3 regions of the Romboutsia sp. 1001216sp1 genome follow, and region 1 is predicted to be linked to each of the others. Evidence: riboswitches for the same ligand, from Rfam matches in the RefSeq annotation. Region 1 holds a riboswitch; each other region holds the start of a gene.
What was found. Region 1 has a riboswitch for thiamine pyrophosphate ahead of thiS (sulfur carrier protein ThiS). Riboswitches for the same ligand answer to the same signal wherever they lie in the genome.
Positions count from the first base shown of each region.

Region 2: linked by a shared signal. The riboswitch ahead of thiC (phosphomethylpyrimidine synthase ThiC) and the one ahead of thiS (sulfur carrier protein ThiS) in region 1 are both predicted to bind thiamine pyrophosphate.
Region 3: linked by a shared signal. The riboswitch ahead of thiD (bifunctional hydroxymethylpyrimidine kinase/phosphomethylpyrimidine kinase) and the one ahead of thiS (sulfur carrier protein ThiS) in region 1 are both predicted to bind thiamine pyrophosphate.

Region 1 is NZ_JBDPHA010000003.1:32,313-40,806, forward strand. It holds gene ABHC41_RS04490 (MerR family transcriptional regulator) at 1-378, shown strand, start outside; gene ABHC41_RS04495 (thiamine phosphate synthase) at 529-1,155, opposite strand; gene thiH (2-iminoacetate synthase ThiH) at 1,155-2,258, opposite strand; gene ABHC41_RS04505 (thiazole synthase) at 2,260-3,036, opposite strand; gene thiF (sulfur carrier protein ThiS adenylyltransferase ThiF) at 3,056-3,862, opposite strand; gene thiS (sulfur carrier protein ThiS) at 3,864-4,058, opposite strand; TPP riboswitch at 4,189-4,300, opposite strand; gene ABHC41_RS04520 (type II CAAX endopeptidase family protein) at 4,523-5,299, shown strand; gene raiA (ribosome-associated translation inhibitor RaiA) at 5,393-5,923, opposite strand; gene ABHC41_RS04530 (DEAD/DEAH box helicase) at 6,064-7,515, opposite strand; gene brnQ (branched-chain amino acid transport system II carrier protein) at 8,121-8,494, shown strand, end outside.
Region 2 is NZ_JBDPHA010000002.1:12,473-20,966, forward strand. It holds gene ABHC41_RS03215 (DEAD/DEAH box helicase) at 1-968, shown strand, start outside; gene ABHC41_RS03220 (MATE family efflux transporter) at 1,150-2,508, shown strand; gene ABHC41_RS03225 (cold-shock protein) at 2,684-2,884, opposite strand; gene ABHC41_RS03230 (MFS transporter) at 3,101-4,270, shown strand; gene ABHC41_RS03235 (calcium/sodium antiporter) at 4,307-5,263, opposite strand; gene thiC (phosphomethylpyrimidine synthase ThiC) at 5,402-6,715, opposite strand; TPP riboswitch at 6,826-6,928, opposite strand; gene nrdE (class 1b ribonucleoside-diphosphate reductase subunit alpha) at 7,306-8,494, shown strand, end outside.
Region 3 is NZ_JBDPHA010000001.1:261,377-269,870, forward strand. It holds gene thiE (thiamine phosphate synthase) at 1-567, opposite strand, end outside; gene thiT (energy-coupled thiamine transporter ThiT) at 597-1,220, opposite strand; gene tenA (thiaminase II) at 1,208-1,891, opposite strand; gene thiM (hydroxyethylthiazole kinase) at 1,891-2,676, opposite strand; gene thiD (bifunctional hydroxymethylpyrimidine kinase/phosphomethylpyrimidine kinase) at 2,693-3,499, opposite strand; TPP riboswitch at 3,650-3,746, opposite strand; gene ABHC41_RS01410 (DEAD/DEAH box helicase) at 4,105-5,217, shown strand; gene ABHC41_RS01415 (YhgE/Pip domain-containing protein) at 5,520-7,670, opposite strand; gene ABHC41_RS01420 (YhgE/Pip domain-containing protein) at 7,687-8,494, opposite strand, start outside.

The DNA of each region.
Region 1 (8,494 bases):
GTTTATGAGGCTTTTTCTGCTCATATAGGTCGTTGTGAAGATAGAGGTATAGCTTACCCCCATTTTTTAGGTGAAATGCTTGAATACAGTGATATAGCTAATGGTAATTACTTAGATTATAAATATATATATAATAAACTTCCTAATAAAGAATATTCTAATTTTACTAAAGCTAAGGGATTGTACATTGTTGCATATCATAGGGGTAGTTATTATAACACTAGCATTACTTATAATAAGATTTTAAAGTTTATAGAAGAAAATAATCTATCTGTTCAAGGTCATTTCTATGAAGATATAATACTTGATGATTTAGCAGTTCAAGAATATGATGATTATGTAATAAAAATCTCAATAAAAGTTAATTTATCTAAATAAAACTCATGATTTAAATGGTATTAACTTTAAATTCTAATCCTTTACTAGATCAAAGATTGTAACTATTTTAAATAGTAAAATACATAAAAATACCTATTTATAATAAAAGTTAGCGTCTAAAATAATAAAAATTATTTTAGACGCTAACTTTTAATCTATATTATATTCATTTATTGTTTTTTTTATATTTTTACTACTCATTAGGTTAGACATAACAGCTATATCATCACAATAATCTACTATGTATTTGACATTGCTAGGTGTTATTCCACCTAATGCAATTAAATTTATATTTGAATTAGTAAGTAAAGAATTGGCCTCTTTTAATATTTCAATTCCTTTAGGTTTTAAGTTTTCCTTACATTTAGTTTCATATATGTGTGATAAAAATATATAATCTGCATTTCTTTTTAGTACTTCTACTATATCTTTTATACTATGAGTTGATACTCCTAATATTTTATTAAAGTTTTTGATATCTATATACTCATTTGTATCTTTTTTATTTTTTTCATCATAAATATCTATAAACTTATCAAATGGTAAATGTATACCGTCGGCATCAACTCTTTTAAATACTTCTATATTGCTATTTATTATTATCTTAGTATCTTTATTTATATTTTTTTTAATCTTAAGATATAAATTTTCTAGCTCATCATTACTCAGATCTTTTTCTCTTAGTATTATATTTTTAACGCCACAATAAGATGCTTCTTTTATAACTTCAATATACCTATCATATTTGCATAGATGCCTATTCGTTATTAGATACATTAAAACCTTTCCCAATCTTTAAATATTTGTTGGTATCCAATATCTTTTAACATGGCTTTTATATCACTAACACTACTTTCATCACTAATTTTAAATTGAGATGTATCTTTACTATTTTGAGAATGCCCTCCTACATTTGTTGATACACCTGCACTTAATTTTGTAACTCCCAAAGGTATTAAATTTCTTCGCAATGATAAGCTTTCTCTAGTCGATAAATTTATACCACCTTGATTATCAAATAATCTCATAACAACCATAGCTTGTACTAAATCATTATCATTGATATCAATTATTTTTTCATAACATCCCTTAAATGGTCTTATTCTAGGTATTGAGTATGAAACGTCTACATGTGGATATTTTTTTCTTAAATATCTTCCATGCATTAATGTAAAAAAAGTTTCTTTTCTAAAATCATTAAGACCAAGTAACGAACCTATTGATACACTTCTCATTCCAGCTTTTATTCCTCTTTCTGGTGAGTCTAATCTATATTTATAATTAGATTTTGGACCTTTTAAATGTACCTCTTTATAAATATTTTCATCATATACTTCTTGGTATACAGTAAGCCCTTCAACGCCTTTATCTACTAAATATTTATACTCTTCTTCATCCATTGGATAAACTTCTATTGTAATAGATGGAAATTTATCTTTAAGAACTTCTACAGCTTCACCTATATACTCTACGTCTGAATGAATCTTACTTTCTCCAGTTAAAAGCAACAAATGCTTAAATCCCTCTTTAGATATTTCATTTCCTTCTATTTTAATTTCATTAATGTTGAGCTTTTTTCTACTTATTCCAGAATCTATATTATATCCACAGTATAGACATTTATTTACACAATAGTTTGCTATATACATAGGAGTATACAAAAGTATAGTCTTTCCAAAATATCTATTAGTTATCTCGTGTGCTTTTTGTGCCATTTCTTCCAGGTATTTAGTGGCTTTTTTCGATAATAAATTTAATAAATCATATTCATCTAAATTATCCTTTTCTAAACTTCTTAAAACATCATAATTTGATACATTTTCTAGATATTTATCTATATCAATATCTTTATACTTTTCTATAACATTATAAAAACTCAAATTAAACACCTACTTCACTTAAAAATCCAGTAAGAGGTGAAGATGCATTTGCAAAATTGCTTACTCTTCCTGTTTTAGCTAAATATGCTTCTCTTCCACCTTCAACTGCTAATTTGAAAGCATTCGCCATTTTTATAGGGTCGCCTGCACTAGCTATTGCAGTGTTTACAAGTACTGCTGCTGCCCCCATTTCCATAGCTTCCATAGCCTGAGATGGTTTTCCAATTCCTGCATCTACTATTATTGGTATATCTAATTCTTCTATCATTATTTTTATCATTTCTTTCATTTTAAGCCCTCTATTAGAACCTATTGGTGCCCCAAGTGGCATAACTGCTGCTGCCCCTGCTTCTATTAGCCTTTTGCCTGCATATAGATCTGGACTCATATATGGAAGAACTACAAATCCTTCATCAGCAAGTATTTTAGTTGCTTTTATAGTTTCTTCATTATCGGGTAATAAGTATTTTGTATCACTTATTACTTCTATTTTTATAAAGTTTCCACATCCCATTTTTCTAGCTATTCTTGCTATCCTAACAGCTTCCATATGATTAGTCGCTCCTGATGTATTAGGAAGTATTGTCATATTGCTAGGTATATGTGATAGTATATTTTCTTCTGTATTGTCTAAGTCTACTCTTCTTAGTGCCATAGTTATTATTTCACTGTTACTTGACTCTATTACTCTTGGTAACATATCATTTGAACTATATTTTCCCGTTCCTATTAAAAGTCTACTATTAAACTCATGTCCGTTTAATATTAATTTATCCATTTTTATCCCCCACATAATCTTATTTGTCTTCTATCAATATTTTTGTTGCTAAATTAGCCATGTGATTAGCACATATAGCCACCCTTGGTGCCATAAGCCCATCACCTTCTTTAGCTTCATTTATCTCATCTCCACATATGTAAAATTTATCTCTGATTTTTCTTGTTTTTATTATGTTAGAATCATAATATCCTGCCACTCCAGATGAGGATATTAAATATTTATCTCTCATTTTAGTTAAAATGTTATTTGCAATTTCTGCTTTGTACTTTGGATTATCAAAAGCCTCTATTATTATATCTACGTTCCCAAATTCATGTATATTTGATGAATCTATTATTTTGTTTATAGTTTCAACTTCTATAAATGGATTAATATTTTCTATATTATTTTTAAGTGCCTCGGTTTTATATTTTCCTATATCATTTATAAAATATTGTTGTCTATTTAAATTAGATGGTTCTACTATATCAAAGTCTGCTAGTATTAATGTTCCTACGCCTATTCTAGCTAAAGATATAGCTATATTTGAACCCAATCCACCAATACCTAATATTGCTACTTTTCCATTTTTTAATTTGTAGTGAACATTTGGAGTATGTCTGCTAACCATAAGATTTTCTAATTCTTCAAATTTTGGAATTTCACCCCTTTTTATTAATGTAACTCTATCATTTTCATATAATTCTAAATCTACATATGCATCTACTGGATGACCATTTAGTATTATTATATCTGCATCTTTTTTATATTTTTCTTTAACTTTATCTACTGTAACTATATCTTCATCAATATTTACAAGTAGCTCATTTATAAAAAGTTGCATCTTATCCCCCTCCAACAAACCTTATGACTTCTATAACATCTTCTTCTCTTAGTATATAGCTATCGTATTGATTATTTTCAATTATGTTTAAATTTATCTCTACTACTACGCTATCTTTTTTTACTCCAATATCTTCTAATAACTTTGATATTGTCATATCTGATTTAAATTCAAACTCTTCCCCATTTACCTTCACTTACATTTCCTCCTTTTAAGGATTATCTTTTATAAGATATAAAAATAATTATATAAATTTAACTTTAATAGCATTAAAAAAGCACTCTCTTTTTATAGAGAGCGCCTTATTTAACTAAAAATCTAGGTACATTAAAATATACGAGCTTCCCTACGTAAGAATTATCTTAATCAGGTTCTTAGAGTCTGAAAGTTATGGCTTTACTTCTCAGCTATCCAATCATAGCTCCCCTAGCTTTTATTTATTTTTACAAGTTGAGTGTAGCACAATGTATTTTCATAATCAACAAATTATTAGTTTATAAATAAACTATATATATATTTATTATACGAATTTTATTTAATTTCCCTATTAAATTAGTTAGATTTCTTATGTATAATAATTATATAGTTATTCAATAATTTCAATATACTTTGAATTATTCTATAAATTAATTCTTATAAAAAATTCGGAGGCGAAAAAAATTGATTTCAAAAGATACAAAGTACTTTTTTATAGTACTAATACTTTTTTGTATAATTGGATTTACAGTAACTATATCTACAACACAACTCAATATTTTAATATATGGTTCTCCTATTTTTATGTTATTTTATGCACTTTCAGGGTATTCTCCTGCTTTAGCTGGATTAATTACCGCTAAAAAGTTTTTGTCTAAAGATGAATTTGATAGATTTTTAAGGAACTGTGTAAATGCAAACAGGAGTCTAAAGGAATATTTATATGTTATTATTGCCGCTTTAATACTTTGGACCGTTCCATATATAGTAGTTGAAATGTTTAGAGGCTATGGTGCCTTACTAAAATCCCCATTAATATTTTTAAGTTGGTTAACTCCTATAATGATATTTGGGGGAGGATTAGAGGAAATAGGATGGAGAGGTTTTTTACTTCCTAAATTACTAAAGAAATATTCTCCTTTTAAAAGTTCTCTAATAATAGGTATTATTTGGTCCTTATGGCATCTACCTTTATGGTTTGTAGTTGGTACACCACAACAACATACTAGTTTTATTCCATTTGCTCTTAGTTGTATTGCTTCTTCTTTTGTACTTACTTACATATACATGGAAACTAATAGCATTTGGCTTTGTATATTATTTCATGCTTTAGATAATGCTTGTTCTTATGTATTTGAGTATGATGTGGATTTACATATAATTATAGCTCTAGCAACTTGTCTAGCTGGTTTTATTATATTTTATATATCAAAAAAATGTATAAAACTAAAATCTAAATAATTCAAGTTATATTAATAATAATAAGCTATTTTTTAATAATAAAAAACGTATTGAAATTTTCAATACGTTTTTTATTATTAAATGTTTATGGTATTACACTTGTTCTATAAGGCCATATCCATCATGTCTTTTATATATAATACTTGTTTTATTTGTCTCTATATTTCTAAATAAAAAGAATTGATGTCCTAATAAATTCATTTGAACAATTGCATCTTCTGGAGTTATTGGCTTGTCCATTTTAAATTTCTTTCTTCTTTTTATTACATCGTCATCTAAATCTATTTCTTCATATTCCTCTATATTATCAAATCTTATACTTTCATTTTTTCTATTTCTTCTTATCATTTGTGTTTTGTATTTTCTAAGCTGTTTATAAAGCTTATCATATAATAAGTCTATTGCTGAATATAAATCTTCTTGGCATTCTTCAGCTCTAACGATAGTTCCATGTTTAGTATATACTGTCGCTTCAATACTTTGATTTTTTCTCTTTACATCTATTTTAACATGTACATCAAAATCATCATTAATATATTTTTCTAGCTTTTCAAACTTACTTTCAATTTTTTCTCTTATTGCCTCTGTAACTTTTACATGCTTTGAAATTATTTTTACGCTCATAGTATGTACCTCCTGTATCTGGACTACATTTTTAAATATACAAGTTATCTTGTATATTTAAATAATAACAGGAAAACAATTACATTTTAAGGCTATTATTATATATTTTTTTGGTGTATTATAGAAGTTAAGGGGGTTTTTTATCTACTATCTTTTTTTATTTTTACCATCTTCTTTTTTACACTAATCTCTTTATACTTCTTTAATATAATTTCACCTTTGTGATTTAATATATCTACATAAGAACAAAGGTCTTGTACCTCTATTACACCTATATCTTCATTATTTATTCCCTCTATACTATTAAGAGCTCCAACAATATCTATAACTCTTATTTTCTTTTTCTTTCCAGCATTTAGGTATAGTCTCGTTACTTCACTGTGAACCTTTTTTTCTTCATTTCTATTTTTTCTATTTTTTAAAACTTTTTTATTATTTTCTTCAAACTTAGCTTTTCCTAAAGCAATATCTTCTTTTTTTATGTCATCTAGATCTTCTATTTTATATCCAATATAATGTTCTATTTCTTCCATATACTTTTCATCTTTTTGATTTACCATAGTTATAGATTTTCCAAAGCTTTTTTTTCTACCTGTCCTACCTATTCTATGTATATAGTTTTCTTTATCTCTAGGCACATTAAAATTTATAACTAAAGATATGTCATCTATATGTATACCTCTACCAGCTACATCTGTACTTACTAGTATATTAAACTTACCATTTTTAAAATCTTTTATCGTAAAATTTCTTTTGTCTTGAGACATATCACCATGAAGTTCTGTTACTAAAAACCTATCTTCCTTTAAATTTTTATAAAGTTTTGTAACAGTTTCTTTTGTATTGCAAAATATCATAACTGATACTGGAGCCTGAGAATATATTATATTTTTTAAAGTATCATACTTTTTTTTATCCTCTACTTTGACTGTCTTTTCTGATATTTGTTTATTATTTAATAAATTTTCATTTTTTACTTCTACCATTTCTGCATCTTTCATATATTCTAAGCAAATATTTTTTATATCTTTATCTATAGCCGCTGAGAATAGTCCTTTAATGCTATTTTTAGGTATACTATTAAATATAAACTCCATATCTTCTACAAACCCTTTTTTAAGCATTTTATCTGCTTCATCAATTATAAAATATCTTATACTTTCAAGGTTAATTGTACCCCTACTTATATGATCAATTATTCTTCCTGGAGTTGCTACTACAATATGAACTCTTTGCTTTAACTCCTTTATTTGATCTTTCATAGGTTGTTTTCCAAATATAGCACTACATCTTATTTTCTTCAATCTACCTATATTAGATATCTCTTCTTTTACTTGAAGTGCTAACTCTCTAGTGGGTACAACTATTAGTGCTTGAAGATTGTTATTATCCACTTCTACTGTTTCACATATTGGTATAGCAAAGCTCGCAGTTTTTCCACTCCCAGTTTTTGATTTGACTATTATATTTTCATATCTTAATAACCTTGGTATAACTTCACTCTGAACTTTCGATGGTGAATTATAGCCTAAATTATACAATGCTTTTAATATATCTTTATTTAATTTTAAACTCTCAAATTTATTATTCATTTAATTCCACCTTATCTAATTTTACTATTATTGTTTTATTAACCATCATAGAATATGGCTAATATGTTTATTTTATTTCAATGTTTTATTGTATTATGATTGTCTTTTTATTTTATTACTTTTATATTAGCATTTAACTAATATACACTAAATTTTTATTTTTTTCTATAATTGCTATTACTTAAGCCTTTATAATTTACTGCATATTTATAAAATATTTTTTACTTTAATTATAAAATAATTTGTATAAATTTTCTGAAAAATATTATTGACATATTCCCTTTAACTATATATAATCAATTTAAATATAAATTTTTTAGGAGAATATAAATATGATAATTAATACAAATCTAACTAACAATAAACAATTAAATATATCTTATTTTAGCTTTTGGCTATTGTAGTTGGTTTGTATTTATGAACGATAGATTAATCGTAGATACAAACTGGTACTTGTTTGTATCTATGATGGTGAAAGCTAACTTGTTATGTAAAGCCACATAGATAATACTATGTGGCTTTTTTATTTATCCTAGGCAAAATAAAAGTCACATGGTACATACTATGTGGCTTTTTTATATATAAAATAAAAAAGAGGTGTTATTATGAAAAAAAATATTGATATTATTGTTATTGGTTTCGCACTATTTTCAATGTTCTTTGGAGCAGGTAATTTGATTTTCCCACCATACATAGGTGTTACCTCTGGTAGCAATTGGCTAATGAGTTTCTTAGGGTTTATAATTGCAGATGTTGGTATAATACTACTTTCTATCAATGCAATAGCAAAGGCTGGTTCATTCCAAGATGTTATTGGAAAAGCTGGCAAAAGATTTGGGCTTACTTTAGAAGTAATAATGATGTTGTGCTTAGGTCCAATATTAGTAGTGCCTAGAACTGGTGCAACTACATTTGAAATGAGTATACTTCCTCTAAATAACTCATTTAATCCAATAATATTTTCAATTTTATTCTTTAC
Region 2 (8,494 bases), on a different contig from region 1:
AGAATATAAAAAATCCAGATTCTATAATAGCTAAGTCTGTAAAAAAAATTAATGCAAAAGTTAAGTTTGCGCTAACTGGAACTCCAATAGAAAATAACTTAATAGAGTTATGGTCTATATTTGACTTTGTAATGCCAGGATATTTATATGATAAATCAAAGTTTAAAAAAATATTTTTAGACAAAGGTAATATAGACGATTTAAAAAAGCTTATAAAACCATTTTTATTAAGAAGAACAAAAAAAGAAGTTATAAATGAATTACCAGAAAAAATTGAGCAAAAGTATTATGTAGAGCTTAACAAAGAACATAAAAAGGCATACTTAGGTTTACTTAGTTTAGCTAAAAATAAAATTCAAATAAATGATAATATGTCTGTATTATCTTATTTAACTAAGCTTAGACAGTTAGCGATAGCCCCTGAATTAATGGTTAAAAACTATGAGATAAAAAACTCTAAATTAGAGGTGCTTGTAAAATTGTTAAAAGAAAATAAAGACAAAAAAATATTAGTATTTTCACAGTTTACAAAAGTATTAGAGAAAATAAAAGATAGATTAGACTATGAAAATATAAGCTATAGCTATTTAGATGGAAAAACTAACCCAAAAGATAGAGTTAATTTAGTTAAAGATTTCAATAAAAATAATGATAATGTGTTTTTAATATCGTTAAAAGCAGGAGGTACAGGTTTAAATTTAACTAGTGCATCTATAGTTATACACTTTGACCCATGGTTTAATCCTGCAGTAGAGAATCAAGCAAGTGATAGAGCTCATAGAATAGGGCAAAAAAATGTTGTTAATGTTATAAAACTAATATCTAAAGATACAGTAGAAGAAAAAATTATAAGATTACAAGAAATGAAAAAAGAATTAGTAAAAGAGCTTATAGATAGTAATACAGATAGTGGAAATTTTCTTAGTAAAATGTCAGTAGATGATATAATAGATATAATGTTTGACTAAAAAATTAGAATATAAAATCAAAAATACGAAAAACTACATATAGATGTGATTAATCATAAAAAGGCTAGGATTAAATCTTAGTCTTTTTTATATACATAAATAGTAAATAAGTACATGTATTAACTTTTAAATAATACAAAAGATATATATGTACTTGTGAAAGGAATGAATATAAGTGTATATGACAAAAGATAAATCGTTTTATAAAAGTATAATAGATATATCAATACCAATAGCTATACAAAATTTAATAACAGTATCTGTTAATATGGCAGACACTGTTATGTTAGGTAGACTAGGCGAAGTAGAGTTATCATCAGCAGCTATAGCTAATCATCTTTTTTTTATATTGATGATATTAATGTTTGGGATTTCTGGAGGCTCTAACGTTATGTGCTCTCAATACTATGGGAAAAAAGATATAAAATCAATACACAAGGTAATTACTATTACATACTGGCTAAGTATAGCACTATCAATATTATTTGTATTAGTGGCTATGGTTATGCCAGGTGCATTTATGAAGCTATTTACAGATGATATATCAGTTATATCAATGGGGGAGAAGTATATAAGGATAGTTAGTATAAGTTATGTATTCTATTCATTAACAGTTTCTACTGTCGGTGTACTTAGGTCCATTAAAACTGTTAAAATACCTATGATCATACATAGTATATCTTTATTTATAAATATATTTTTAAATTATATATTAATATTTGGAAGGTTTGGGATAAGTCCATTAGGAATTAAAGGAGCAGCTATTGCAACTGTTATATCTAGGATAATAGAATTTTTTATAATATTTGCATATATAATTTTTAAAGAAAGTAAAATAAAATATAGGTTAAATTATATTTTGAAAATAGATAAAATAATATTTAATGATTATGTAAAAGTAACATATCCCATATTTTTTAATGAACTATGTTGGTCAGTAGGATCGTCTATGATATCTATAATAGTTGGTAGGATGGGGACTAGTGTAGTTGCAGCAAATAGCATAAATAATGTAGTAAATCAATTTGCAACTTTATTTATACAAGGATTATCTAGTGCTTCATCAGTTATAATAGGTAATGCTATAGGTAAAGGAAACTATGAAAAAGTAAAAGAATATGCAAACACTATAATCATACTAAGCATAATAGTTGGAGTTATATCAGCTTTAATGATTTATTTATGTAAAGATGTGATATTAGGATTTTATAATATATCACAAGAAACGAAATTAATATCAAAAGAAATAATGACAGCAACAGCTATAGTAGCATTGTTTAGGTCTTTATCTTCAAATCTTATGATGGGTGTTTTAAGAGGAGGAGGAGATAATAAGTATGTATTTAAATATGAAATGATATTTATGTGGGGATTATCTATACCACTTGGATTTATAGGTGCATTTATATTTAATTTACCAATACCTATTGTATTTTTTCTATTAAAAAGTGATGAAATATTAAAAGGTATAGTTGGATTTATAAGAGTTAAAAGTGGCAATTGGATAAATGATGTAACTCGAGATAAAAAAGATATGTAAATTATATACTATAAAACATTGTATCTATAAATACTTTTGTATTTCTAAAAATGTCTATGTAAAAAATCACATAGACATTTTTAATTGTTGCTATATTCAGAAAATTTATGATTATTAAAATTAATAAATAAAAAAGACTCAAATAAATTTGAGTCTTTAAAACGTATCTATATGATTATAATATAGTTATGTTTTCAGCTTGAGGACCTCTAGCACCTTCAACTATATTAAAGCTTACTTTTTGACCTTCTTCTAAAGTTTTGAATCCATCAACTTGTATAGCTGAGAAATGAGCGAATACATCATCTCCACCTTCTACAGATATAAATCCAAATCCTTTTTCACTATTGAACCATTTTACTATTCCTTGAATCATTTTCAATTCTCCTATAAACCTACATCAAGATTATTTCTTGATTTACTGTAATTTAAGTGTAACACTTATTTAAGCAAATGTACACACTTTTTTTATTTATTTAAATAATTACCTTAAATACTAATAAATATACCTAAATTTTCTAAAAAATATAAAAAAAATGATTGTACAAAAACTAACAATATTATGGTATATTCTTATAAGAGGAGGAATATTATGTCTAAATTTTATATAAAATACTTATGTATGTTTATAGGATTGGGGTCATTTATGACTTATTTACCTGTATACTTAGAAAAAACATTAAACTTTAGTCCATCGCAAATAGGGATTATAGTATCAATACCATCTATAATTGGTATAGCACTTGTACCTATATGGGGGATTATAAGTGATATTATAAAAAAACAAAAGCTTATATTATGGATAAATGTATTAGTAGCATTTTTACTGGGATATTTATATTCAAAAACAACGTCTTTTATACCGATATTTATAGTAGCGATATTTTTTGAAATGTTTAGAAATTCATTATTGCCACTTGCAGATACTATAACAACTTCATATTGTAAAGAACAAAATAAAAATTATGGAAAAGTAAGGGTATTAGGTTCTATAGGATATGCACTATCTGCTTTTATTTGTGGTCATATAATGAATTTAACAGGAAATGATTTGGCATTTTTCTACATGTTTATGTTTAGTATGCTACTATGTTTATTTATAACTCCATATTTAAATACACCTAAAGAAATGGAGTCTAAAGAAAAGTTAAATTTAAAAGTAGATATAAAAAAATTATTTACTAATAAACAATATGTGTTAATACTTTTAGCAAGTATAAGTATTGTTGCCTTAAGTGATGGGGTAAGCGCCTACCAAGGTATACATTTATTAAACTTAGGAGCAGGCAAGGAACTTGTAGGAATGTTGACTGTGTTTATGGTAGCTCCAGAACTTTATTTTATGGTTAAGACCAAAGATCTTTTAAAAAAATATGGAAATACAAAAATGATTACTGTAAGTGCAATTGCACTTTTTATTAGATGGATAATATATACATTTACAAATAATATAGCATTATTTATATTAGCATCAGCTTCTCATGGTGTAGCAATAGCTATAATGACTATAACTGTTTTTGACTTTATAGGAAACGTAGTAGAAAAAAAATTATACACTACAGCCATGACTATATACACTTTTTGTATAGGAATTGGGTCATCAGTTATAAAACTTATATATGGAAATATAATAGACTTATATGGAATGAAAGCCATATTTATATGCTCAATAATAATTTCTATCATAAGTTTTGGAATTATATTTGCAATAAATAAATTAGAATATAAGAATATAAATAATACAAATATAATAAGCGAATAAAAAGGAAGAACATAATTATGTTCTTCCTTTTTTAGATTACCTAACTATAGTATATATCATATATACTATATATAAAGCTATTAATATAAAACCTTGTTTTTTTACAAGACAATTATCTTTTTTCATAAAGATATAAAGTAAAACTGTTATAAATGTCATAAATATTATATCTATAAGAGCAAATGTACTTATAGATATCGGACTTATAGTTGTAGCTAAACCTAAAACTAAAAGTATATTAAATACGTTTGAGCCTATTACATTACCTATAGCTATTTCAGTTTCACCCTTTTTTATAGCCATAATAGAAGTAACAAATTCAGGAAGTGAAGTACCAACTGCAACTATTGTAAGTCCAACTAAGTTTGCACTCATACCAAATGATGTTGCAATAGTCGTGGCAGAATCAACAACCATATCTCCACCAACAATAATTCCTGCTATACCAATTAAACTTAATATAATTGTTTTAAACATAGGAACATCTTCACTTACTTCAGCTTCTATAGCTATAGCACTTTCACCACCAGATAAGTCTTCTTCATTATTAGAGTTTTTAGCACTTTTTACAGTATTTATTAAGAAGTAGGCAAATACTAATAAGAAAAAAATACCTTCAAATCTATTTATATGTAAATCAAGTGAAAATAGTAACAACATAAAGCTTATACCTATTAAAAATGGAGTATCTTTTTTTATAGTATCTTTTTGAACTGGTAACTTTGCAATTATTGCAGATACACCTAACACTACAAGTATGTTAAAAAAGTTAGAGCCTACGATGTTAGCAACACTCATATCATTTTGTCCTGCTAATGAAGATGTAATACTTACTGCGGCTTCAGGTGCAGATGTACCCATAGCTACTATAGTAAGACCTATAACCATAGCTGGAACATTAAATTTTCTAGCAATTGAAGCAGCACCATCGACAAATATGTCAGCACCCTTTATAAGGAAAATAAAACCTAATATTAATATTATAAATGCCATTAATATTCCTCCAAAAATATATATTTATAAAGGACAGTATACCACTTTATGTATTCTTTTGTAAATCATTAAAATATGATGAAACTTAGTTATGCAAAGAATATAATAGATATTTATAATATTAAATTAAGTATGTAACTAATTATCTGCTCTTAATAAATTTAAGTCTTTACCACTCATTATTTTATTCATATTTCTCATAGAACACATCTTACCGCACATTGTACAGCTATCATCATGTTTAGGAGTTGACTCTTTTCTATATCTTCTAGCTTTTTGTGGGTCAATAGCAAGTTCAAACATTTTTTCCCAATCAAGTTCTTGTCTAGCTTTACTCATTTGATTATCTATATCTCTAGATTTAGGAATTTTCTTTGCGATATCTGCAGCATGAGCAGCTATTTTAGTAGCTATAATACCTTCTTTAACATCATCTAAGTTAGGTAGTCTTAAATGTTCTGCTGGGGTTACATAACATAAAAAGTCAGCTCCATAACTAGCAGCTAAGGCACCTCCAATAGCACTTGTTATATGATCATATCCAGGGGCTATATCTGTAACTATAGGACCTAGCACATAAAATGGTGCACCATGACAAAGTTTCTTTTCAAGTAACATATTAGACTCAATTTCATCTAATGACATATGTCCAGGACCTTCTATTATTACTTGAACATTTCGTTTCCACGCTCTTAGAGTAAGTTCACCTAATATCATTAATTCTTTTATTTGACAAGCATCTGAAGAGTCATTTATAGACCCAGGTCTTAGAGCATCTCCAAGGCTTAATGTTAAGTCATATTCTTCGCATATATCAAGTAATTCATCAAAGTATTCATAAAAAGGGTTCTCACGTTGGTTAAGCTCCATCCAAGCATACATTAAAGAACCGCCTCTAGATACTATATTAGTAAGTCTTTTGTTTCTTTTAAAAACAGATGCAGTTTCTTTGTTTATACCAGCATGTACAGTAACGAAGTCTACACCATCATTTGCATGATTTCTTACTACATCTAAAAATTCTTTAGCAGTTATATCTTTTAATTCTTTATCGTAAAAACCAACAGCATCGTATATAGGAACAGTTCCTATCATAGCATTAGAAGATGATATAAGTTTTTTTCTAAATTCTTTGGTTTTACCAAAAGAACTTAAATCCATTATAGCTTCGGCTTTCATATCTAATGCCAAATTAACCTTTTTCATCTCTTCATCAATATCACAACAATCTTTTGATATACCTAAATTTACATTTATTTTGGTTCTTAGATTTTCGCCTACACCTTCAGGATTTAAAGATTTATGATTTTTATTAGCAGGTATTGCTACTTTACCTTTAGATATTAGCTCTCTCAAAATATTAACATCCATATTTTCTTTTTTTGCTACTATTTCCATTTCTTTAGTAATTATCCCCTTTTTAGCAGCATCCATTTGAGTAGTATACATCATATTAAAATCCCCCTTATTATATTTTAATAAATAAAAAAAGCCTTACCATAAGGCAAAGCTTCTCAAAATATGTATTAATAAATAGACTATATTTGTTTTATAGCTATTAATAAACACAAAAGTAACTTTCCTACGGTAGTATAAACTACATCAGGTTCGAAGGGTTAATGAATTTATCATTTCTCAGCCTAAAAGGCACCCCTAGTTAGATATCTTTTCAAAAACATTGTAGTTCTTTATTTATGTATTGTAAAGAAATTTTTTGTACTTATAAAAACGGAAAGGCACCTATCAAAAGATAAGTGCCTTTATTTGGGCTAGCGTAATACTTATATAAAATATAAGTTCCCACTTAACTTAAGAATATCATAATGAATATTATTTGTAAATAAAAAAAGCAATTATAAAAAATTATCAATGCCTTATGTGTTGAAAAAACTATATATTAAAAAGAATAAAAAAAATAAAATATAATAATAGATTAAGAATACTTTTATTGGTGTATATACAATATATAGTATTTGGTTTAAATATTATATCTATAAGTGGTAGATAATGATTAGTAAAACATTAAATAAAAGGTGGGAAAAATGAACTGGATAGAACTAAATAATCAAGTCATAATAAAAAATAAAGAAGGAAAATATCAATTAGAAAAAGATAAAGAAGCATTATACAGTTATATAAATGAATATATAAAACCTAGAACAAAGGTATTTAATAGTCTTGAAGAAAGGCTATCATATTTAATAGATAATAATTACTATTCTAAAGAAGTAATAGAAAGATATGATATAGACTTTATAAAAGAAGTAGAAAGAATCATAAAAAATTATGGATTTAAATTTAATTCATATATGAGTGCAAATAAGTTTTATCAAAACTATGCACTTAAGACTAATGACAATAAAGAAATATTAGAAAGCTATAATGATAAAGTTCTTATAGTATCTTTAGCACTTGGAAATGGTGATAAAAATTTAGTAAGAAAATTAGCAGAGAAACTAGTAAAACAAGAATTTCAACCAGCAACACCTACATTTTTAAATGCAGGTAGAGCTAGAGCAGGAGAAATGGTATCGTGCTTTTTGATATCTATAGAAGATAGTACAGAAGGTATATCATATGCAATTTCATCAGCAAATCATTTGTCTAAAATAGGTGGTGGGGTAGCACTTAATCTATCAAGGTTAAGAGCTTCAGGAGACCCTATTAAAGACATAGAAGGAGCAGCAGGCGGTGTGGTAGGAGTTGCTAAAATGCTAGAACAGTCATTTACCTACTTTAACCAAATGGGTGCAAGACAAGGTGCCGGGGCTGTATATTTAAGTGTATTTCATCCAGATTTTGAATTACTTATGGATACCAAAAAGATAAATGCAGATGAAAAAATAAGATTAGCATCATTATCTTTAGGGGCATTAATACCAGATAAATTTATGGAATTGGCAGAGAAAAATGAGGTGGCTTATGCATTTTATCCTCATTCTGTTTATAAAAAATATAATATAAATCTTGATGAGATGGATATGGAAAAATGGTATGATATTTTAAAAAATGATGAAGATATACGAAAAAAAGAAATAAATCCTAGAAAAATGCTAACAAAGATAGCACAGATGCAACAAGAAAGTGGATACCCATATGTTGTATTTTTAGATACTGCAAATAGAGAACATATACTAAAAGACGTTGGTAAAATCAAAATGTCTAATTTATGTTGTGAAATATTTCAATACCAAACACCATCAAATATAAAAGGATATGCTGGAGAAAATA
Region 3 (8,494 bases), on a different contig from region 1:
TTTTAATATCTCTGATACTATTGCATATCCATCTATATTTTCATTTTTTAAAGCAGATATATTAGATAGATTTATACCACCAATACATACTATTGGTATATCTATATTTTCTTTTATACTTCTTAATTCTTCTATACTCACATGTTTTGCATCCAATTTAGTAGTTGTAGTAAACATTGATCCTACACCTATATAATCTGCACCATCATTTTTTGCCTTAAGTGATAATTCTAAATTTTGAGTAGATACCCCAATTATCTTATCATTCCCTATTAAATGTCTAACTTCACTACATGGTATATCACTTTGTCCTATATGAACACCGTCTGCACCTACTAACATTGCTATATCTACTCTATCATTTATTATAAAAATTGCATTATATTTTTTTGTAAGTTCTCTTAATTTATAAGCTTTTTCTAAAAATTCTTTTCCTGATGCTTTTTTCTCTCTTAATTGAACTGTTTTTACACCTGCTTTTAATGCTTCTTCTATAGACTCATAAAAATCTCTACCTTTTAAAATATCTGAGTCTGTAACTAAATATAATTTTAATTTTTCTCTCATCTTTATCTCCTATATTAATTTTTTAGTATTTATTGGCTAATTGATATATTTAAAACCTTACTAAACCTCTTTATAGGTATAGATAATATTAATATGCTAGTTAATAATCCTTCTACACCTGCACTTGATATATTATATACACATGAATATACTATAGGATTCATTCCTTTAGGTGCATATTGTGCAAAATATAATACTCCTGATATTATATACATTAAAACACTAAGGCTAGTTGCTAATATGCATCCTGCAAATATATTAAGTTTTTTATCTCTTCCAAATATTCCTGCTAACCCTAGTACCATCATTGGAAGTATATAATCTAATAAAAACTGAGCTGGATGTATTATTGTTGGTCCACTTATTAACTTTATTAAAGCAAAAACTAAACCTGCAGTTATCCCAACTTCTTTACCGTAAAGTATAGCAAGTAGCATTGTAGGTAACATTGAAAATAAAGTTATTCCCCCGCCTTGAGGATATTTTATAAATTGAATCATAGAAAGTATATAAGACATTGCTGAAAACATACCGATTAGTACTATTTCTTTTGTGCTTAATTTTCTATTTTTCATATCTTTTAGATACAAGCAAAACCATCCTATACTAACGATTAATATAACTATTCCTAATATATTATTTAAACTAGACATAAGTCTCCCTCCTTAGTTTCTTTATAGGCCATATTCCAAAATTCTAATTCATGTAAACTTGATTTTATAAATATTTCTTTTAAGTTTTCTCTTTCTTCATTACTTATATCTCTACATAAATAGTTAACATAATCTAACCACTCCCTTAGATTCTCGTCAAATTTTCCTTCAGAGTACATATCTATCCATTCTTTGTAGTAATTTCCTTCTAATGTCTCTTTGTAATTATCTAGTAGATAGTGTCCTATATAATTATAGCTCCAGTTACAAGGCATTGTAGAGATTACAATTTCTCTTAAATTTCCTTTTAAGGCTATAGCTTGCATATAACTAGTATAATTATCTGTTGTTATTTCATATTTACATGTTTCTGCTATTTTTGGTGGTACTCCTAATTTGTTCATATAACTAACATGTACTGCTGTTTCATATTCTATCGATGCACTTATGGCTCTACTGAAAAAGTTCATTTCCTCTATAGTCTTTGACTTTATTAAGCACATTGCAAATACTTTACCAAATTCTTTAAGGTATAAATAATCTTGTACTAAATAATTTTTAAATTTCTCTTTAGGTAAAGTACCTTCTCCTAGTTCTTTTATAAATGGATGTTCTAAGTATTCTTGCCATATATTTTTAACTTCTTCAAATAAATAATCTGTAAATTTCATTATATAACCTCAACCTTTCCAAATTTATTTAGCTTTTCTTCATCTAGGTCATATATATTATTCATAAGCTCAACTTTGAAGTCTCCTATAGATATATTTTCTTTATCAGCTAGCTGTCCGCATAAACTCATCGTCATTATCCCCATAGAGATAGCCTCTAAAGTTTTATCACTACTCCCAAGATATGATCCCATTAAGCTAGCACACATACACCCTGTACCAGTTATATACTTTAACTTAGGTGTTCCATTATATATTTTAATTATTCTATTTCCATCAGTTACACTATCTACTTTTCCAGTTGCACAAACTACACATTCTAATTTGTTAGCAATCTTTTTTATAGCTTCATCAATATTTTTGTCATCATCAAAAGAGTCAACACCCTTGCCTTTAACATCAAATCCACCTATATATTTAATCTCAGCTACATTTCCTTTTATTGCAGTAAATCTTACTTCATTTAATAATCTTTTTACAAAATTTGCCCTAGTTTTTGTAGCAAATACTCCTACTGGGTCAAGTACAACAGGTTTATTGTACTTATTGGCCATTTTACCTGCTTGTAAAAATAATTCTAAGTTAGAAGATTTCATAGTACCTATATTTATAACCACTGCACTTGCTACCTGAACAATCTCTTCTACTTCTTCATATGAAAAACTCATTAAAGGACTCGCTCCTAGTGCCAATGTTATATTAGCACAATCATTTATAGTTACTTCATTAGTATAATGAAGTACTAATGGATTAATTTCTTTAACTTTATTTATTAAACTATACATATTCTCTACCCCAATACTATATTTTCTTATTTTCTATTTCATAGAAATGATGAACAGGTCCTACTCCACTTCCTATATCAAAACTATATCTTATTGCGTTTGTTATATACTCCTTACTTCTTTTTACGCTTTCACATATATCATATCCTAATGCTAAGTGTGCAGCTATTGCTGAAGATAGTGTACATCCTGTTCCATGCGTATTTTTTCTATATAGCCTTTCACTCTTATATACTTTAAATATATCTTTGCCTATAAGTATATCTACAGCATCACCGTCTAAGTGTCCCCCCTTCATAAGTACAAACTTCGGACCTAATTCTAATATTTTTTGACCTGCTAATTTCATATCCTCAACATTGTCTATTTTAATACCTGTTATTTCTTCTGCTTCTGGTGTATTTGGTGTTATTATGTAGGCCATTGGTATAAGATACTCTATCATACTTTGCTTAGCTTCTGGCTTAAGTAGTGAATATCCACTCTTTGATATCATTACCGGATCAATAACTAGATTTTCTGGTTTGTATTTATCTAGAGTTTTTGCTATTTCTTTTATTATTTCTTCACTAGATACCATACCTATTTTTAAAGATTTTGGACGTATATCATCAAATACAACTTCTATTTGTTTTTTAATTATCTCTTTGCTTAAATCTTCTACCATAAATACACCTTTAGTATTTTGGGCTGTTATAGCTGTTATAACACTCATCCCATAAGTTCCTATTGCACTAAATGTTTTTAAATCAGCTTGTACACCTGCTCCACCAGACGAGTCTGAACCTGCTATTGTCAGTGTAGGTATTTTGTAGTTTTTCATATGGTCTTCTCCCTTTTATTTATTAAATATTTAATTTGCTAAAGCTTGTTATCTCCTCAATTAACTTCAATATCATATATTTTTGCAATTAAAAAGCTATACCCCAACATTGGAATATAGCCTTAATTTCTAATTTAATATATAATATAATAATATATTATCAAGCTTTCCTACGCTGGTATTATCCAGATCAGGTACAAGGGTTAACGTTTCGTCTCTCAGCCTTTCGGCACCCCTAGCAAATATTTTATTTTATACTTATAGTATATTTCTATAATCTAAATAAATCAACTTTAATTATAATTTATAAAATCTTCTGTATATTTATAAATACTAACATTTACTTAATACCCATTAATATATAAAACTAACATTAATATTTTATATTAATAAATAATATTATTAGTATTAATTATAACTATATGATATTATTTATTAATACGGAAAATATAAATAAAAAGTTTACTTCGTTTAAGCGACATTCAGGATAACTATTTCTATGTTGCAACGATATAACGTTCACTAATGCTTTAAGCAACGTGTTGGCAAACTATTTCGGTCAAATCCGTTGCTCAAATTATAAAGATATTAAGAGGTAATATATAATGAATTTTGAAGAACTTGGAATTAGTAAAGATTTAGTAAATGTACTAAAAAATAGGGGAATTAACTCTCCTACACCTATACAAAAAGAAAGTATTGGATTTATAAAGTCTGGAAAAGATGTTATAGCAGAAGCTCAAACTGGTACGGGAAAAACTCTAGCATTTTTACTTCCTATATTTGAAAATATTAATCCAAATGCTAATTATGTTCAAGCACTTATATTGTCACCAACAAGAGAGTTAGCTATTCAAATAACTGAACAAGCCATTGAACTTTCAAAAGGTAAGAATATAAATGTATTATCAGCTTATGGTGGAAAAGATATAGCAGGTCAATTAAAAAAGTTAAAGGGAAATATACACCTTATAGTAGCTACACCAGGAAGACTTTTAGATCACTTAGATAGAAAAACTGTAAATCTTAGTAAGTTAAAAACTTTTGTACTAGATGAAGCTGACCAAATGTTATTTATGGGATTTAAAAATGAAGTTGAAGCTATATTAAAGGAAGTTCCTAAAAAGCGTCAAACATTGTGTTTCTCCGCTACTATGAACTCACAAGTTAAAAAATTAGCTTATAGATATATGACTGATCCTGTTGTTGTATCTATAGAAAAAGAAGAAATAACACTTGAAAATATAAATCAAGAAGTTGTAGAAACTACAGATAGAAGAAAACAAGATGCACTATGTTCTGTACTTGATAAAGATAATCCTTTTTTAGCTATAATCTTCTGTAGAACCAAAAGAAGAGCAGATGCTTTAGATGAATCACTTTGTCAAAGAGGGTATAATTGTGCTAAACTTCACAGCGACATCCCTCAATCAAAACGTGAAAGAATTATGAAATCTTTTAGAAATGCAGATATACAATATCTTATAGCTACTGATGTTGCATCTAGAGGTATTGATGTTACTGGTGTTACTCATGTATATAACTATGATATACCAGAAACTTCAGAAGACTACATACATCGTATTGGTAGAACTGGTAGAGCTGGTGAAAAAGGTTATACTTGTCTATTTGTTGCCCCAAAAGATGAAAGATATTTAGAGCAAATTGAAAATGCTATTCAATATACTATCCCAAGAAGAGAAATAGATAATAACTAATAGTAATGTTAATAAAAATACCTAAAGGAATTATTCCTTTAGGTATTTTTATTTTCTATATCAATATTCTCTAATTCTTCTTTAGTCAATATCCTCTTTCTAGATATAAGCATATTGCACTCCATGCAATAATAATTAATAGTACCTCATCCATCTAGTACATCTAATTTAGATTTACAGTATGGGCAATAATAATCCTTGTTCATATTGTCACTTCCTTAATGTTTATTATGATTATTATTTTACTAGTCATGGAAATGCTATTCAATATTTATTTGTTAAATAATTACCATTATTTATAACTATAAACCAGACTCCTTAAACTTATCATTCATAAATTCAGTTATATTATGGAAAGTTTTCTTAAATATGACTAATGATATAAATATTACAAAGAATATTGCTAACATAGATAAATCATAATATACAGCACTCATGCTAGGTCCTGCTATAGCTTCTCTAAATCCATCTATAGCATAAGTAAATGGCCAATATGGTTGTAATATTTCAAATATCTTAGGGTTAGTTTGTATAGGATATATCCCTCCAGAACCTGCTATTTGGAAGACCATAATAACTATAGCTATAGCTTTACCTAAGTTCCCAAATAAAGAAACTAATGTAAATATAATTGTAGTAAATAGTATAGAAGATACTATAGTAAATAAATACATTAAAGGTATACTAACAGGCTTATCAAATATAAATATATTGCCTGTTGCAATTATTAAAGACTGTATTAATGATACTGTCATAAATGTAAGCATTTTACCAAAATGTTTTTGAACTAAATTAGTCTTTTCTCCCGCTAATTCTTCACACTCTGTTGTAAGTAGTGATGTAGATAAAAGTGCCCCTACCCATATTGCAAGTACTGAGTAAAATGGCATTAAAGCGACTCCAAATATACCTGCCTTATATAACTCTTCTGTCTTAACATTAACAGGTGATGATATAAAAGATGCTATCTCTTTTGAATTTTTATCTAATATTGAAATTAACTTGTCTAAATTTTTATCTGTTAATATCTTAGTTTTCTCTACTAACTTATCTAAGTCATCTTCAAACTTATTAAGTTCTTTTGATATATTACCTGCTTGTTTTACAAAAACATCACTACTTGATATTCCATAAGTAGAAAGTGCATCTATTTGAGGTATTATAACATTTATACTTTCTAATATGTTGTTTATATCAGAAGAGCTAGAAATCATAGCATCTCCTACACTATCTAAAACATTAGATACATCAGAAGTAAATATAGTATTTGTTAAATTTAACTTATTGTTAAATGAATTTTCTAATCCTGATAAAGAATTAAGTTGTTCATCTATTTGTTCTTTAGTTCCACCACTTTCAATTACTGATTTTAACTCACTTAATTTATCTTTTTCTGAAGAAAGTATAGTTTTTAAAGTATTAAGTGAATCTATTATATTTTGTGTCTTAGAACTTTCATGTTTGCTATTTATATTTTCAAGATCACTTATAACTTTATCTATCGTATTTTCCATAGTTGATATCAATTTTAATACCGACTCTATCGTATTTTCTACATTTTCAATTGAAGAACCATCATTTATATTTTTTAAATTATCAATTTCATTTTGTAATTTAGTATTTATATTATTTATAGTATTCATATTATTATTCATATTTTCTGATGCATTATTCACACTATCCTTTGTAGCTAATACTAAATTTTTGCTATTTTTTACTACATCTTGAAGACTATTTATTTCTTTTTTTATCTGAGGAAGATTTCCCTTTGTATTATTTAAATACTTTTTAAGTGTATTTGCATGAGAATTTGCTTCTTTTACATAATTATTTATTTTCTCTAAATTATTATATGTACTATCTAAAGCATTTTTTAATTCTATTATCTGCGGTTTATTGTCTTCTAACTTAACTCCTAATGTTGATAAAAATGAAAAAGCTTCTTTATTTAAAGTATCAACAAAATTAGCTTTTATTTCTTCTACTAACTTATTTTTAGCAACATCTGTTATTTTAGTAGCTATTGCATTAACTTTTTCATTAGCCTTATATATAATATTTGGCTTTTGAGGGTCTTTCGTTGTAAGTGTTGACAAATCTTTAGAAAAATCAGGTGGTATTTCAATTAATGCATAAAATTTTCCTTCATTTAACTGATAATTTCCTTGCCACTCATCTACAAACTGCCACCCTATGTCTTTATTCTTTTTAAGCTCTTTAACTATTTCATCACCTACATTTATAAACTTTCCATCAACGGAAGTTCCCTCATCTTGATTTACTATAGCTACTGGAATATTTCCCGTGTTTGAATAAGGATTCCAGCAAGCCTCTATATTAACCCACGCATATAACGATGGTATCAAACAAAGCCCTCCGATTATTATAAAGGCTGACTTAATAGTTAATATATTTTTTAAATCTCTTAAATAAATTTCAAAAATCTTTTTCATATGTTCACCTCTATAATTATTCTGATAAACCAGATTCTTTAAATTCTTTTTCAAATTTTCTAACTGATTTATTAAGCTTTTCTTTAAGTAAATATCCTATAAGTATAGTTACTACTCCAAACACTATAAGTATAGACACATTAAACATAACTGTACTTAAAAGTGGACCTGCTATAGCTTCTCTTAAGTTGCTTAGTGTATATGTAAATGGGAAAAATGGTTGCATTATTCTAAATATTAAAGGGTCTACTTGTATAGGATAAGTTCCTCCAGATCCAGCAATTTGTATAACCATAAGCACTATACCTATTGCTTTTCCTATATTCCCAAATAGAGAAACCAATGTATATAAAATAATTGCAAATGCTGCTGATGAAAGTACTGTAGTAAATATAAATAGTCCTAGATTTTCAGTTTGAACGCCAAGTACAAATTTATCTCCAAGACCTACTATAAAACCTTGTATCATTGCTAAAAATACAAATGTAATCATTTTTCCAATGTATTTTTCTTTTATACTTAATTCTTTAAATTTATCCACTTCAGTTGTAAGAAGTGATGTAAGTACTAATCCTCCAACCCATAGTGAAAGTGTTGTATATATAGGTGCCATACCAGATCCATAATTTTCAATAGGATATATTGGTTCTGATTTTAAATTAAATGGATTAGATATATAATTTCCCATAAGTTGTGGCTTACTTTGAAGTATTGATATTATAGAATTTAAATCATTATCACTAACTTTTTTTAATTCTGTACTTAATATATGTATAGTATCTTTAAATTGATTTAATTTAGAGTCTAAATCCTTAGACATTTCT